DNA from 3 places in the Paenarthrobacter sp. NPDC057355 genome. Region 2 is predicted to be linked to each of the others. Evidence: riboswitches for the same ligand, from Rfam matches in the RefSeq annotation. Region 2 holds a riboswitch; each other region holds the start of a gene.
What was found. Region 2 has a riboswitch for S-adenosylmethionine ahead of ACFUOZ_RS07355 (hypothetical protein). Riboswitches for the same ligand answer to the same signal wherever they lie in the genome.
Positions count from the first base shown of each region.

Region 1: it holds a riboswitch for S-adenosylmethionine, as region 2 does, so the genes downstream of both, ACFUOZ_RS14070 (homoserine O-acetyltransferase) here and ACFUOZ_RS07355 (hypothetical protein) in region 2, are expected to answer to the same signal.
Region 3: it holds a riboswitch for S-adenosylmethionine, as region 2 does, so the genes downstream of both, ACFUOZ_RS11305 (DUF1737 domain-containing protein) here and ACFUOZ_RS07355 (hypothetical protein) in region 2, are expected to answer to the same signal.

Region 1 is NZ_JBHVAL010000012.1:82,975-87,006, reverse strand. Features, by position in the region: gene ACFUOZ_RS14080 (winged helix DNA-binding domain-containing protein) at 1-789, shown strand, start outside; gene ACFUOZ_RS14075 (hypothetical protein) at 833-1,282, shown strand; gene ACFUOZ_RS14070 (homoserine O-acetyltransferase) at 1,327-2,448, opposite strand; SAM riboswitch class IV at 2,463-2,580, opposite strand; gene ACFUOZ_RS14065 (bifunctional o-acetylhomoserine/o-acetylserine sulfhydrylase) at 2,752-4,032, opposite strand, start outside.
Region 2 is NZ_JBHVAL010000004.1:148,937-152,968, forward strand. Features, by position in the region: gene ACFUOZ_RS07345 (VIT1/CCC1 transporter family protein) at 1-984, opposite strand, end outside; gene ACFUOZ_RS07350 (hypothetical protein) at 1,249-1,440, shown strand; gene ACFUOZ_RS07355 (hypothetical protein) at 1,437-1,784, opposite strand; SAM riboswitch class IV at 1,801-1,920, opposite strand; gene ACFUOZ_RS07360 (sodium:solute symporter) at 2,162-3,697, opposite strand; gene ACFUOZ_RS07365 (helix-turn-helix domain-containing protein) at 3,977-4,032, shown strand, end outside.
Region 3 is NZ_JBHVAL010000008.1:74,704-78,735, forward strand. Features, by position in the region: gene ACFUOZ_RS11295 (aromatic amino acid ammonia-lyase) at 1-1,235, opposite strand, end outside; gene ACFUOZ_RS11300 (NtaA/DmoA family FMN-dependent monooxygenase) at 1,235-2,563, opposite strand; SAM riboswitch class IV at 2,719-2,830, shown strand; gene ACFUOZ_RS11305 (DUF1737 domain-containing protein) at 2,844-3,104, shown strand; gene ACFUOZ_RS11310 (rhodanese-like domain-containing protein) at 3,101-3,511, shown strand; gene ACFUOZ_RS11315 (O-succinylhomoserine sulfhydrylase) at 3,512-4,032, shown strand, end outside.

The DNA of each region.
Region 1 (4,032 bases), on a different contig from region 2:
AGCAGCAGGATCCTGGCTGCGGCCGTAGCGAACGGCGGCCATAAGACCCGTGACGAACTGGCTGAGGTGTTGGCGGACGCGGGCCTTCCCAGCAAAGGGTTGGGATTCATCTACCACCTCATGCACGCGGAAATCAGCGGCATCCTGGTCAGCGGCGCTCCAGTGCGTTCGCCGGGCGGTGCCCTGAAACAGACATACGCCTTGTTCGAAGAACGCGTGACTGGGGTGTTTGCCGGGCCACTCACCGGCCCGGAGCGGGAGCAAGCCTTGGGGCAATTGGCCCTGCGGTACTTCAGCAGTCGGGGGCCTGCCACAGTGAAGGACTGCTCCGCCTGGTCCGGGCTCACCATGAAGGACGTGAAGTTGGGACTCACCGTCGCTGCGGAAACATCACCCGGAGCCTTGGCCCCGGCATTCTTCGATGACCTGGAATTCTACTTGGTTCCGGATGACCTTGAGGCCCTGCATGCTCCAGCCCCGCCCGCTGAGGGTACAGTGCTCCCACGCGTTGACCTCATCCAGTGCTACGACGAGTACGTGATGGGGTACTCGCAGTCACGCCATTACCTGGGCGGCACTGCACCGTACTTCCCTGAAGATAACGGCCCCATGCATGTGGTCCTTCTGGATGGCAGCCTGGCCGGATGGTGGCGCCACAGCTTCAAGGGCGGCGTCTGCGAACTCGACGTGCGCATGACCAGGCCCGCTACCAAGGAAGAGCAAGCCGCATTGGAAGCCGAGGCAGCCCGCTACGGACGGTTCCTGGGAATGGAGACAAAGCTGGCGTGATCACACGGGGCTAAGCTGGGATAGGACCTAGGAGGCTTGCACTGTGAACAATCTGATCTTCTGGATCATCGTCTGCTCGTGGCTGATTCCGATGGGGATCCGCATGTACAACCGCTCCAAGGCGCGCCGCCTGCAGAACGGCAACTTCCCGGGTCCGGACTATCGGCAGCAAAACCTCCCCGGCCCTGGTTACCCACCCCAGGGCTACCCTGGGGTGAATTACCCACCCCAAAACTACCCGGCCCAGAATTATCCCGCTCCTGATTCTCCTGTGCAGAACTACCCTGGGTATCAGCCCGGGCCCGCCGTCATCCGCCCCGCGGAGGAGGCACCGCAGGCCGCACCGCCGTCGAACCCATCTTTCCCCACCGCAGCGGCGGAACCCCAAGGCTATCGAGCCAAGAAACTGGCCGAACTGGATGCGAAGTTCACCAACGGCCAGATCGCCATGGAAGATTACATGAAGCAGCGCCAGGAGATCATGAACGGCTGATCAGCCGCACACAGGACCTCCTGCACCATCGAAGCCGTTGAGGCTCAGGAGAAGAAAGCCCCTCTAAGCTGCCCGGACAGCTGGCCGATCTCGGTCAGGAAGCCGTCGTGGCCGATCGGCGCGTCGATGGTGTGGACGGGAACATCGCCCGGAAGTGCCGCCGCAAGTTCCTTCGACTGGGCCGGGAAGTACAGCCTGTCCGTATCCACTGCAGCCACGAAGAAGTCGGCAGTGGCACGGGAGAGAGCTTCCTGCAGGGTGCCCCGGCCGCGCGTGACGTCATGGGACATCAGGGCTTCGGTGATGGCGATGTAACTGTTGGCATCGAAGCGGCGGACCAGCTTCGTGCCCTGGTGGTCAAGGTAGCTCTCCACTTGGTATCGCCCGCGCTCCCCCAGCACCGCAGCAGCGAGCGGCGTCTCCTGGTGCTGGGCCTCCCGGCCGAAGCGCAGGTCCAGTTCCAGGGCGGAGCGGTAGGTGATGTGCGCAATCCTGCGGGCAAGGGCCAGTCCGTGCTCCGGTGCTTGGCCGTCGTAGTAGTCCCCGTTGTTGAAGTGCGGGTCCTGTCGGATGGCCAGGGTTTGGGCTTGGGCGAAGGCAATCTGTTCGGCAGTGCTGTATGCGCCCACCGAGATGACCGCACAACGGTGGACCCGTTCCGGGAAAGTGACGGCCCATTCAAGCGCCCTGGCTCCTCCCATGGAGCCGCCCAGGACAGCGTGCCAGGCGTCAATGCCCAGCACGTCCGCGAGCCGGGCTTCGGCCTCGGTGCTGTCCCGCAGCGTGATCAGCGGGAACCGGGAACCCCACGGCTTGCCATCGGGTGCTGTCGAGGACGGGCCGGTGCTGCCGTAGCAGCCACCCACGATGTTGATCGAAACGACGAAGTACCTGTTGGTGTCGATGGTGGCACCAGGCCCTACGAGCTGCTCCCACCACCCTTCCTCATCCGTGGCCCCGCGGGCCACGTGGGTGCTGCCGGTCAAAGCGTGCTGGATGAGGACAGCGTTTGAGCGGTCCGCGTTGAGTTGCCCCCACGTTTCGTAGGCCAGCACCACGTCGGGCAGATAGCCGCCGGCTTCAAGTGCCAGCGGTCCTACGCCGGCGTACTTGACTGTTCCGTCGGCTTCACCGGATTTGGGAAGGGCTGTAGCAGTGATGGTCATTCCTTTGATACCTAACCTCGCGCTTGCCTGTCGCCTTGCGTGCGGACAGGCCAGGTCCTCACCCGGGGCACCCCACCGCGGAAGGAGGGTTGCCGGCCAGCAAGCCGGGGCTATCTGCTGGCACTCATGACCTAATACGTAGAGTCTAGGAAAAACTCCACCCTTCTGGCGAAGAATGTGACATCAGTGTGACGTTAGGTGCCGTTTTGATTCACCAAACAGCACCCAGGGCTGCCGCCCGGCGAATAATCGTCGATCCGGACGGCAGCCCCGAGGTATCAGCCTGTCATGCAAGCTTCCCGCTCAAGCGCCCTTGGCCGCCCGGAAGCCGGCTTCGAGGTCGGCGATGATGTCGTCGACGTGCTCGATGCCGACGGACAGGCGGACCAAGCCCGGATTGACGCCTGCGACGACCTGCTGTTCGGGGGTCAGCTGGCTGTGCGTAGTCGACGCCGGGTGGATGACCAGGGAGCGGACGTCGCCGATGTTGGCCACGTGGGAGTGCAGCCCCAGCCCGTCCACGAAGCGCTTTCCGGCTTCGACGCCACCCTTGATGTTGAACGCGACGATTGCGCCCGTGCCCCGGGGACCGTACTTTTGGCCACGTTCGTACCAAGGGCTGGACGGCAGACCGGCGTAGGCGACCGATTCGACGTCGTCATGGGTTTCCAGCCACTGGGCCACTTTGGTGGCGTTGGAGACATGCCGTTCAACGCGCAGGCTCAAGGTCTCCAGGCCCTGGGCGATGAGGAAGGCGTTGAACGGTGCCACGGCAGATCCGAGGTCGCGGAGCAGCTGGACGCGGGCCTTGAGGATGTACGAAAGGTTGGCGCCGAGGGCCCCGTCCTTGCCGAGGTCGCGGGCGTAGACCAGTCCGTTGTAGCTGGGGTCCGGGGTATTGAAGCCCGGGAAGCGTTCCGGATCCTTGCCGAAGTCGAAGTTGCCGGAATCGACAATGACCCCTGCAATGGCTGAACCGTGTCCGCCCAGGTACTTGGTGGCCGAGTGGACCACGATGTCCGCGCCCCACTCGATGGGACGGATCAGGTACGGGGTGGAGAGGGTGTTGTCGACGATCAGCGGCACGCCTGCTTCATGGGCCACCCCGGCTACGCCTTCGATATCCAGAACGTCCTGGCGCGGGTTGGAGACAACCTCGCCGAAGAAAAGCTTGGTGTTCGGCTGCACGGCGTCGCGCCACTGCGCAAGGTTGTCCGGGTCCTCGACGAAGGTCACCGAAATCCCGAACTTCTTCAGCGTGTGGGCAAACAGGTTGTAGGTGCCGCCGTAGAGGCTGGGACTGGCCACGATGTGGTCACCGGCCTCGGCGATGTTCAGGATGGCAAAGGTCTCTGCCGCCTGGCCCGAGCTGAGCAGCAGCGCACCCAGTCCGCCTTCAAGGCTGGCGATCCGCTGTTCCACCGCATCCTGGGTGGGGTTGCCGATGCGGGTGTAGATCGGCGCGAGCTCGGCCAGGGCGAAGCGGTTGGCGGCGCTCTCGGCACTCGGGAACACGAAGGACGTGGTCTGGTAGATCGGCAGCGAACGAGCCCCTGTGGCGGCATCCGGCTCTTGGCCTGCGTG
Region 2 (4,032 bases):
GAGGGCGGCCATGCCCGTCATGCCGAAGATGAACGGAAGGATGGGCACGATGGCGCCGGAGGCGAAGAAGCAGAAGCTGGACATCGCTGCCCCCCAGGCCGAGCCCACGGATTCGTGCTCGTCGGTTACCGGTTTTTCGGGTTGGAGCGAAAGGCTGGGATCGCAGTCGCAGCTGAACAGTCCCATGCGCTCGGCTGCCCGGTGCTCGGCCGCCTCCCGGGTCATGCCGCGTGCCAGGTAGACCAGGACCAGTTCGTTGTGGTCGATGTCCAACGACGGGGCTGCGGTGAGCGTCGCCTGGGTGGGGAGCGTGGCGTTGAGCAGTTCGCGTTGCGAGCGGACGGAAACGTATTCGCCGGCGCCCATGGACAGTGCGCCTGCCAGGAGTCCGGCCACGCCGCTCATGAGCACCACGGAGCTGGAGACCCCGGTGGCGGCCATGCCCATCACCAGCGAGAGGTTGCTCACCAGGCCATCGTTGGCGCCGAAGACCGCTGCGCGGAAGGTGCCCGAGAGCCTGTTGCGGCCCCGGGTGGCCAGGCCACGGACGACTTCCTCATGGATCTGCTCGTCGGCAACCATCGCAGGCGTCGCCGCTGGTTCGGTGCCGTACGGGGAGCGGCCCTCGGCGCGCTGTGCCAAGGCAAGGACAAAGACGGACCCGAAGTTGCGGGCCAGGAAACCCAGGAATTGGCTGCGGGCCGACGCTGCTTTGGGCATCCCGGCATGATCTCCCAGGAGCTTGAGCCAGTGTGCTTCGTGGCGGCCTTCGGCTTCGGCCAGGGCCAGCAGGATCTGGCGTTCCTCCCCATCGCGGCGTTGGGCAAGTTCGCGGTAAACAGCGGCTTCGGCCCGTTCGTCGGCCAGGTATTGCCGCCAGCGCCTGATGTCGGAAGCCGAGGGCGCATCATTGGTGCGGTGGGCTGCTGGGTCGGGGGTGGGGTCCGGAGCGGGGCTCGACGAATTCTGGGATTCCTGGTGCATCTGCACTTTTTCTCCTGCGCTTGGTGGGGTGGTTGCGGCCCCATTGCACGCCCCACACTACCGCTTATTGACGCGGATTTTTGGCTGGTATTCCTTATCCGGAATGTTCGGTGCACCGTAATTTCCGGCGTTGCGTGCACGCTCTTCCGGGCCTTGACCCATGCTTGCCCTGGTGCTCAGATGGAGGGACAGGGGCGGGTCTTTAATCAACCCGCAATTTGCCACCGGGCTCCTGCAGGCAGCCCACGGGACGGAGGTAGCAGCATGAACACCACCGAATCACACTCCAACTATCCCGAACGCACAACCATCGAGTCGGACCCGGCCTACGATTACGCCGAAGACCAGGAAGTGGACGAGCCCTGGGTGGAGGAAGTGGACGCCCCCGAGGACGACGAACGGGTGGTGCCAATCGATGAGACCGAGGAGTTCCGCGAGGAGGACGAGGAAATCTAGGCGAGTTCCCGACTGGGTTCCCGGCTCGGTTCCCGGCTGAGCGTGAAGGTGCAGGGCCGGCCTTCCCGGTGACCCACCGCGGCTACGGTGACTGTCAGAGTCCCCGTAGCCTCGCACCACGTGGAGGGCCGGACCGCCCGCGCCAGTGCCTCGGCGATGTGCCGCGCCTGCGGATACCGGAAACACAGGGGCCGGTTCCGGGTCAGTATGGTCACCGTGCCAAGGTAAAGGTCGACGGCGGGGATCACCTTGACGGTTGAGGGGCCGGTTTCGTCGCGGGTGCTTCGGGCTGGTGCCGGCCCGTTGTTGATGGGTTCGTTGTGGCTCGGCTCGTGATACGGCACGCGGCTGCTCCTGTGGAGAGTGCTCTTGCCCGTTCGGTTGTCTCAGGTCCGGGACGGGCCGCTTCTTCATCCGAACCACCCGTGAACATGGGGTTGGTGTATGGCCAGTCGGAGCTTGGCGCCACATCTCTTGAAGCTGGGACAACCCTACCGCACCTCCCGTTGTGAGGCCCGCTCTGCGCTCCTTGGGCGGGGTTTGCCGTGCAGAGCAGGCCTTCCAACGTGGAAGTCCGGGCGTTGGGAGGCCCGCTCTGCGCGCTTTGACGTCGTTTCAGGACGCACAGTGGGCCTCGCAACTCCTCAACGCGTCATCCCCGGGAACGCAAACGGCGGCGCTGCCCCACAAAGGGGCGGCACCGCCGTCGGGTATTGCTTGGTTAGCTGTTGCTGCCTACCGGGTGTACTTCCGGCGGCAGTTCCTCGGAGATGGCGCCGGCAACGCGCTTGTCCCAGGCCTCGCGGACAGCAGCGTCCGTGGGCGGGGTCAGCAGGGAGACCACGACGTAAACCACCAGCGAGGCGCCGAGTCCCCAGTAGATGGGCTCGTTGGCGTAGACGCCGTCTTCGCTGGGGATGACGCCAACTGCGTACATGATGAGCAAAGCCAAGGTCAGCACGGAGCCGACCGCCATGGACCAGGCAGCTGCGATGCCCGTGCCGCGCTTCCACACCAGGCCACCGAGGATGGCAACCAGGAGGCCGCCTACCAGGATGTCGTAGGCGATGGTCAAGGCGACCACCACGTCCTGCGCGGCCATGGAAATCAGCACTGCGAGAATACCGAGGCCCAGGACCCAGTAGCGGTTTGCCTTGACGTCGTGCTCGGGGTTCTCGGTGTCATCGGTGTTGATGGTCTTGCCGAACCAGCTGGCAACGAAAGGCACGACGTCGGCGCGCGCCACTGTTGCGGCGGCGATCAGGGCGCCGGATGCCGTGGACATCATGGCTGCAACTGCTGCTGCCATGACAAGGCCACCGATGCCGACGGGCAGGATGTGGGTAGCGACCTCGGCGTAGACGACGTCCTTACCGAGGTTGGCGACATCGATGTTGGGAAGGGCAACGCGGGCTGCCAGGCCGATCAATGCGCCGGCGATGCCGTAGAGGATGCAGTAGACGCCGGCCGTAGCGCCGCCCCAGCGGGCAACCTTCGCGGTCTTGGCAGTGAAGACGCGCTGCCAGATGTCCTGGCCGATCAGCAGGCCCAGTGTGTAGACGACGAAGTACGTGATGATCGTCTGGGTGCCAATGCCGTCGATCTGGAAGAAGCTGTCCTCCAGGCGCGCACGGATGCCGTCCATTCCACCAGCCGCGTTCAACGCGAAGGGGAGCATCAGGAAGAAGATACCCACTGTCTTGATGAGGAACTGCACCTGGTCTGCCAGGGTGATGGACCACATTCCGCCGATTGTGGAGTAGACCAGGACGATGGCGCCGCCGACGGCGATTGCCAGCCAGCGTTCCCAGTCGAAGAGCACCACGAAGATGGTGGCGTAGGCACCGGTGGACGTGGCACACAACATCAGCGTGTAGGCCAGCATCACGATGCCGGACGTCTGGGTGGCCTTGCTGCCGTAGCGAAGGCTCAGCATCTGGGAGACCGTGTAGATCTTCAAGCGCTGGATGGTGCCTGCGAACAGGAGGCTAAGGAGCAGCACGCCTGCGCCGATGGCGACCACGAGCCACATGCCGGAGATGCCGAACTTGTAACCGAGGCCAACGCCGCCCACGGTGGACGCGCCACCGAGGACAACCGCGGCCATGGTGCCGGTGTAAAGGAAGGGGCCCAGGCGGCGGCCGGCCACCAGGAAGTCACTGTTGTTCTTGGTGCGGGACTTGCCCCACCAGCCGAACGCCAGCATGGCGAGCAGGTACACCACCACGATTGCGATGTTAATAGCCGAAGATTCCATGAACGGTCCTTGGAGCTGATGCACGGAGGTTGGGGTTTTCGACGATACTCCTGCAGGGCGTCGAAGTCTCCGTGCTGACGATTGGAGATTGGTGTTTGGAGCTTGGGAGGTGTTGTGTGCCTCACAGACAACACTTGTTGCCTCTGAGGATATGTTGTGATCGGAGTAACAGTCAAGATCCTTTGGACATGGTTACGTCGGCAGTGGCCTTGTTTACGTGCCTCCCGGCTACTATTGCTCCAATGACAGGGCCGCATGACAGGCCTGAAAGGTTCGTGAATGAAGGCTCTACCCGTTGAACCGAGCAATGTTCCCGTTGCCATCGGTTCCAGAAT
Region 3 (4,032 bases), on a different contig from region 2:
AGGAACTTGAGCTCGGCCAAGAGCCCAGCCGCCGAGTACCAGAGCAGCCCGGGCAGTTCCTCCTGGATCAAAGCCGACGCAGATCCGGGCTCGGACGATGCCGCTGCCAGGTGTCGTGCCCGGATGGCCCGTTGCGGTGGATACAGCTTGGCAATGCGTCGTTCGCTGGAAATCCCCACATGCGCCAAGGCCAGCCGCAGCCCTTCAAAGGACAAGGCCAGCTGCATCGGTTGGAAGTTCCCGCCGGACACCATCGCACCGGACTCCACATCAACCAGCGGGTTATCGCCCCGGCCATTCAGTTCCACCTCCAGGGCCGACCGCAGTTGCGACACCAAAGACCGGAACGCACCATGGGTCTGCGGCGCGGCACGGAACGACAACGCGTCCTGCACCGATACCTCCGGCCGGACGTCCTCCAGCCATCCACCGCTCAAAAGCCGGCGGACAGCGGCCGCCGAGTCGCCCTGCCCGTCCACTGCCTTTGCCGCCTGGATGGCCGGCGAAAAGGGACTCAGGTTCCCGCCGCCGTCGTACCTTGCGATGGTCTCCAGCGAGAGTGAAAGCGCGACGTCGGCCAAGCGGGTCAGGTGCCTCAGCCGCACCAAAGCAAGGGTCCCGGCACCAACGGAGAACGCGTTGGCACTCACCAAGGCCAGCGCCTCACCGGCAGCGGGTTGGAGGGGTTGAAGGCCGGCGTCGGCGAGCGCTTTGGCGCCAGGAACCAGCAGGCCGGAGGCGTCGAACGCTTCGCCCTCGCCCAAGGCAACAGCGGCGACGGCGGCCAGTTGGGTCAGGTCGGACGAGCCCACCGAACCTTCGCTGGGGATGGCGGGAAAGACGCCACGGTTGAGCAGTTCAGCATAGAAGGCGGCGGTTTCCGGACGGACGCCTGAGCCGCCCCGGCTGAACCCGATGAGGCGGGCGAGGATCACCGAGCGGGCAGCAGTCCGGTCAAGGTACGGACCCACGCCGCTGTTGTGATACCGGACCACCTGTACTTGATAAGCCAGCAGCGACTTCTCCTCCACGTCGGTGTCCCGACCGGATCCGAGCAAGGTATTCAGCCCGTAAACCCGTTGGCCGGACGCGGCAGTCTTTTCCACGACTCCCCGGGAACGCCGGAGCAAATTCAACGCATCTTGGTTGAGTTCCACGTGAAACGTCGGATCCGCGGCCGCCTCCGCCACAAGCAGAGCGGAAACAGTCCCCGTTCCGATGCTGAAGGTTCCCACTAGAAATCCAGGAGATTCTGCCGGAAACCGCCGTTGCCGTAACTCGTCCTCAACAGGCCGCGGCGCCGCAGTTCAGGCGTGAGTTTGTCCAGGACCCCGTGGACAGTCACGGGATCCACGAAACCGGAGAACAGAAACCCGTCACCGCCAACAGCCGAGCCGGTTTCCTCAAGGTAGTCGGCGATTTCACCGACCGTGCCGATGATCGAGTCACCCGCACCGCCGCTGCGTGCCTGCAGGATCTCGCGCAACGTGGATCCGGGAGGCGCCGCCTTGGCGAAATGCTCCAGCGTGCCTTGGTTGCTGTTGGTACTGAGTTCGGGAAGGGGCTGGTCCAGGTCGAACTGCTTGAAATCGATCACGGAGAGGTAGGAGATGGAGTTGAGCTGGCTGTCGATATCGCGCTGCGTCAGCTCCCGGCGCTGGGCCCGCAACTCCTCCGCCTCCGCGGTGGAACCAACCACGGTGGGCTTCAACACGAAAAGTACCTTCACGTCGTCGGGATTCCGCCCGGCTTTCGCGGCCTCGGCGCGGATGGAATCGCGGTAGGCCTTCATGCCGTCAACGCCACGGGCCAGGGCAATCGCCACGTCCGCGTGGCCGCCGGCGAACGCCTTGCCGCGTGGCGAAGCACCGGCTTGCACCAGGACAGGCTCCTCGGGCAACGGCGCTGTGTTCAGCGGGCCGCGGACCTTGAAGAATTCTCCTTCGTGGTTGATGGGATGCACTTTGCTGTGGTCGGCAAACCTGCCGGCTTCCACATCCTCAAGAACCGCGCCCGGTTCCCAACTCCGCCACAGCCGCCTGACGACGTCGACGAATTCCTCCGCCTTTTCATACCGGAGGTCGTGTTCGATCTGCTGGTCCAGGCCGTAATTCTGCGCAGCGAGATCGCTGCCCGAAGTGACCACGTTCCACCCGAGCTGCCCCTCTGAGAAGTGCTGCAGCGTGGCAAGGAGGCGGGCCGCCGTGAAGGGCGGGTAGAAGGAGGCGCTGACAGTGGGGACGATTCCCAAGTGTTCCGTGGCAGAGAGCAGGTACGGGACCAGCGCCAGGGGATCGTGCTTCGGCGCAAACGAAGCATGGGCCAGCGAAACCTCGGCTGTGCCTCCATAGGTGTCGGGGACGGTCAGGGAGTCCTCGATGATGAACAGGTCCAGGCCGGACTGCTCAAAGGCCCGGACAGCTTCCTGGTACAGGGCGGGTTTCTTCCAGTCATAGCCCAGGCTGTACCCCGGCGTGCCCCATCCCTGGACACCGAATCCGTGCCCCACAAACCAACCAAAATGCAGCATGGGCTTGAGTGTAGAACTGCTCTGTCCGTTCACCGCGACCTGCTTTCACACGAAGTTACAGGGGGTCGTACTGCGTCAATTATGCTCCCGGGACGTCTTAATTGGGCCCGTACTCCAGCACCCTCCGGTTACGCAACATGACGAGGCCCGCCGTGCAGGCCGTCGTCGTGAATGCTACTTTTTTCTTGAGTAATGAGAACCAGCGCGAAGCCCTGACTTGCTGGTCGGCAACCCTCTCTCCGGCGGGGTGCCTCAGGTGACTACTCGGCGTATCGACAACTCGAACTGCAAGCGTGACTGAGGAGCACCAGCAATGCCTGAACCCACCGAAGAAAAACTCGCCTATCGCCTGATCACGGGCCCCGACACCCGTGAATTCTGCGAGCGCATCAGCAATGCCCTGGCTGAGGGCTACGTCCTGCACGGCAATCCCGCAGCCACCTTCAACGGCACAGACGTGATCGTCGCCCAGGCCGTGATCCTGCCTGCCGCCGTCGCCAGTTCCGACGCTGCAGTAGCAAGCGCCGTGGACGAGTTGGAGAACTACGAGGAAATTTTCGAGGGCCACGCATGAGCTACGCCGGTGACCTGACCCCGCAGGACGCGTGGACCAAGCTGGAACAAGGCGCCATCCTGGTGGACGTCCGGACCGAGGGCGAGTGGGCCCACATCGGCATTCCCGACACCAAGGCCACGGAGAACGATCCCCTGTTCATCCAGTGGAACCTCGCCGGGGGCATCCCGAACTCCCGCTTCATCGATGACCTGCAGCAGCAGGCTCCCGAAGGCGACGGCGTGGAACTGGTGTTCCTCTGCCGCTCCGGCCAGCGCTCCATCGCCGCTGCCATCGCCGCCACCCAGGCCGGATTCACCGCCTACAACGTCCTTGAGGGCTTTGAGGGTGAGCCGGACCGTTACGGCGAACGTACTGTAAATGGCTGGAAGAACCGCGGCCTGCCTACCAACCTGGGGAACGACTAAGTGACTTTTAATCCTGACGCCGCCGGCTGGAGCCCTGACACCCAGGCTGTCCGCGGTGGCCTTGACCGTACCAACTTCCAGGAAACGGCCGAGCCTGTCTTCCTGAACTCCGGCTTCGTTTACGAATCCGCCGCAGCCGCCGAACGCGCCTTCACGGGCGAAGACGAACGCTTCGTCTACTCCCGCTACGGCAACCCATCCGTGGCCACCTTCCAGGAGCGGCTCCGCCTGCTCGAGGGAACCGAAGCGTGCTTTGCGACGGCGTCCGGCATGTCCGCAGTGTTCACCGCCCTGGGTGCCTTGCTGGCTGCCGGTGACCGCGTGGTTGCCGCACGCTCGCTCTTCGGCTCGTGCTTCGTGATCCTCAACGAAATCCTGCCGCGCTGGGGCGTGGAGACGGTGTTTGTCGATGGACCGGACCTGGATCAGTGGCGCGAAGCTCTCTCCGAGCCGACCACTGCGGTCTTCTTTGAGTCGCCGTCCAACCCGATGCAGGAAATCGTGGACATCGCGGCCGTCAG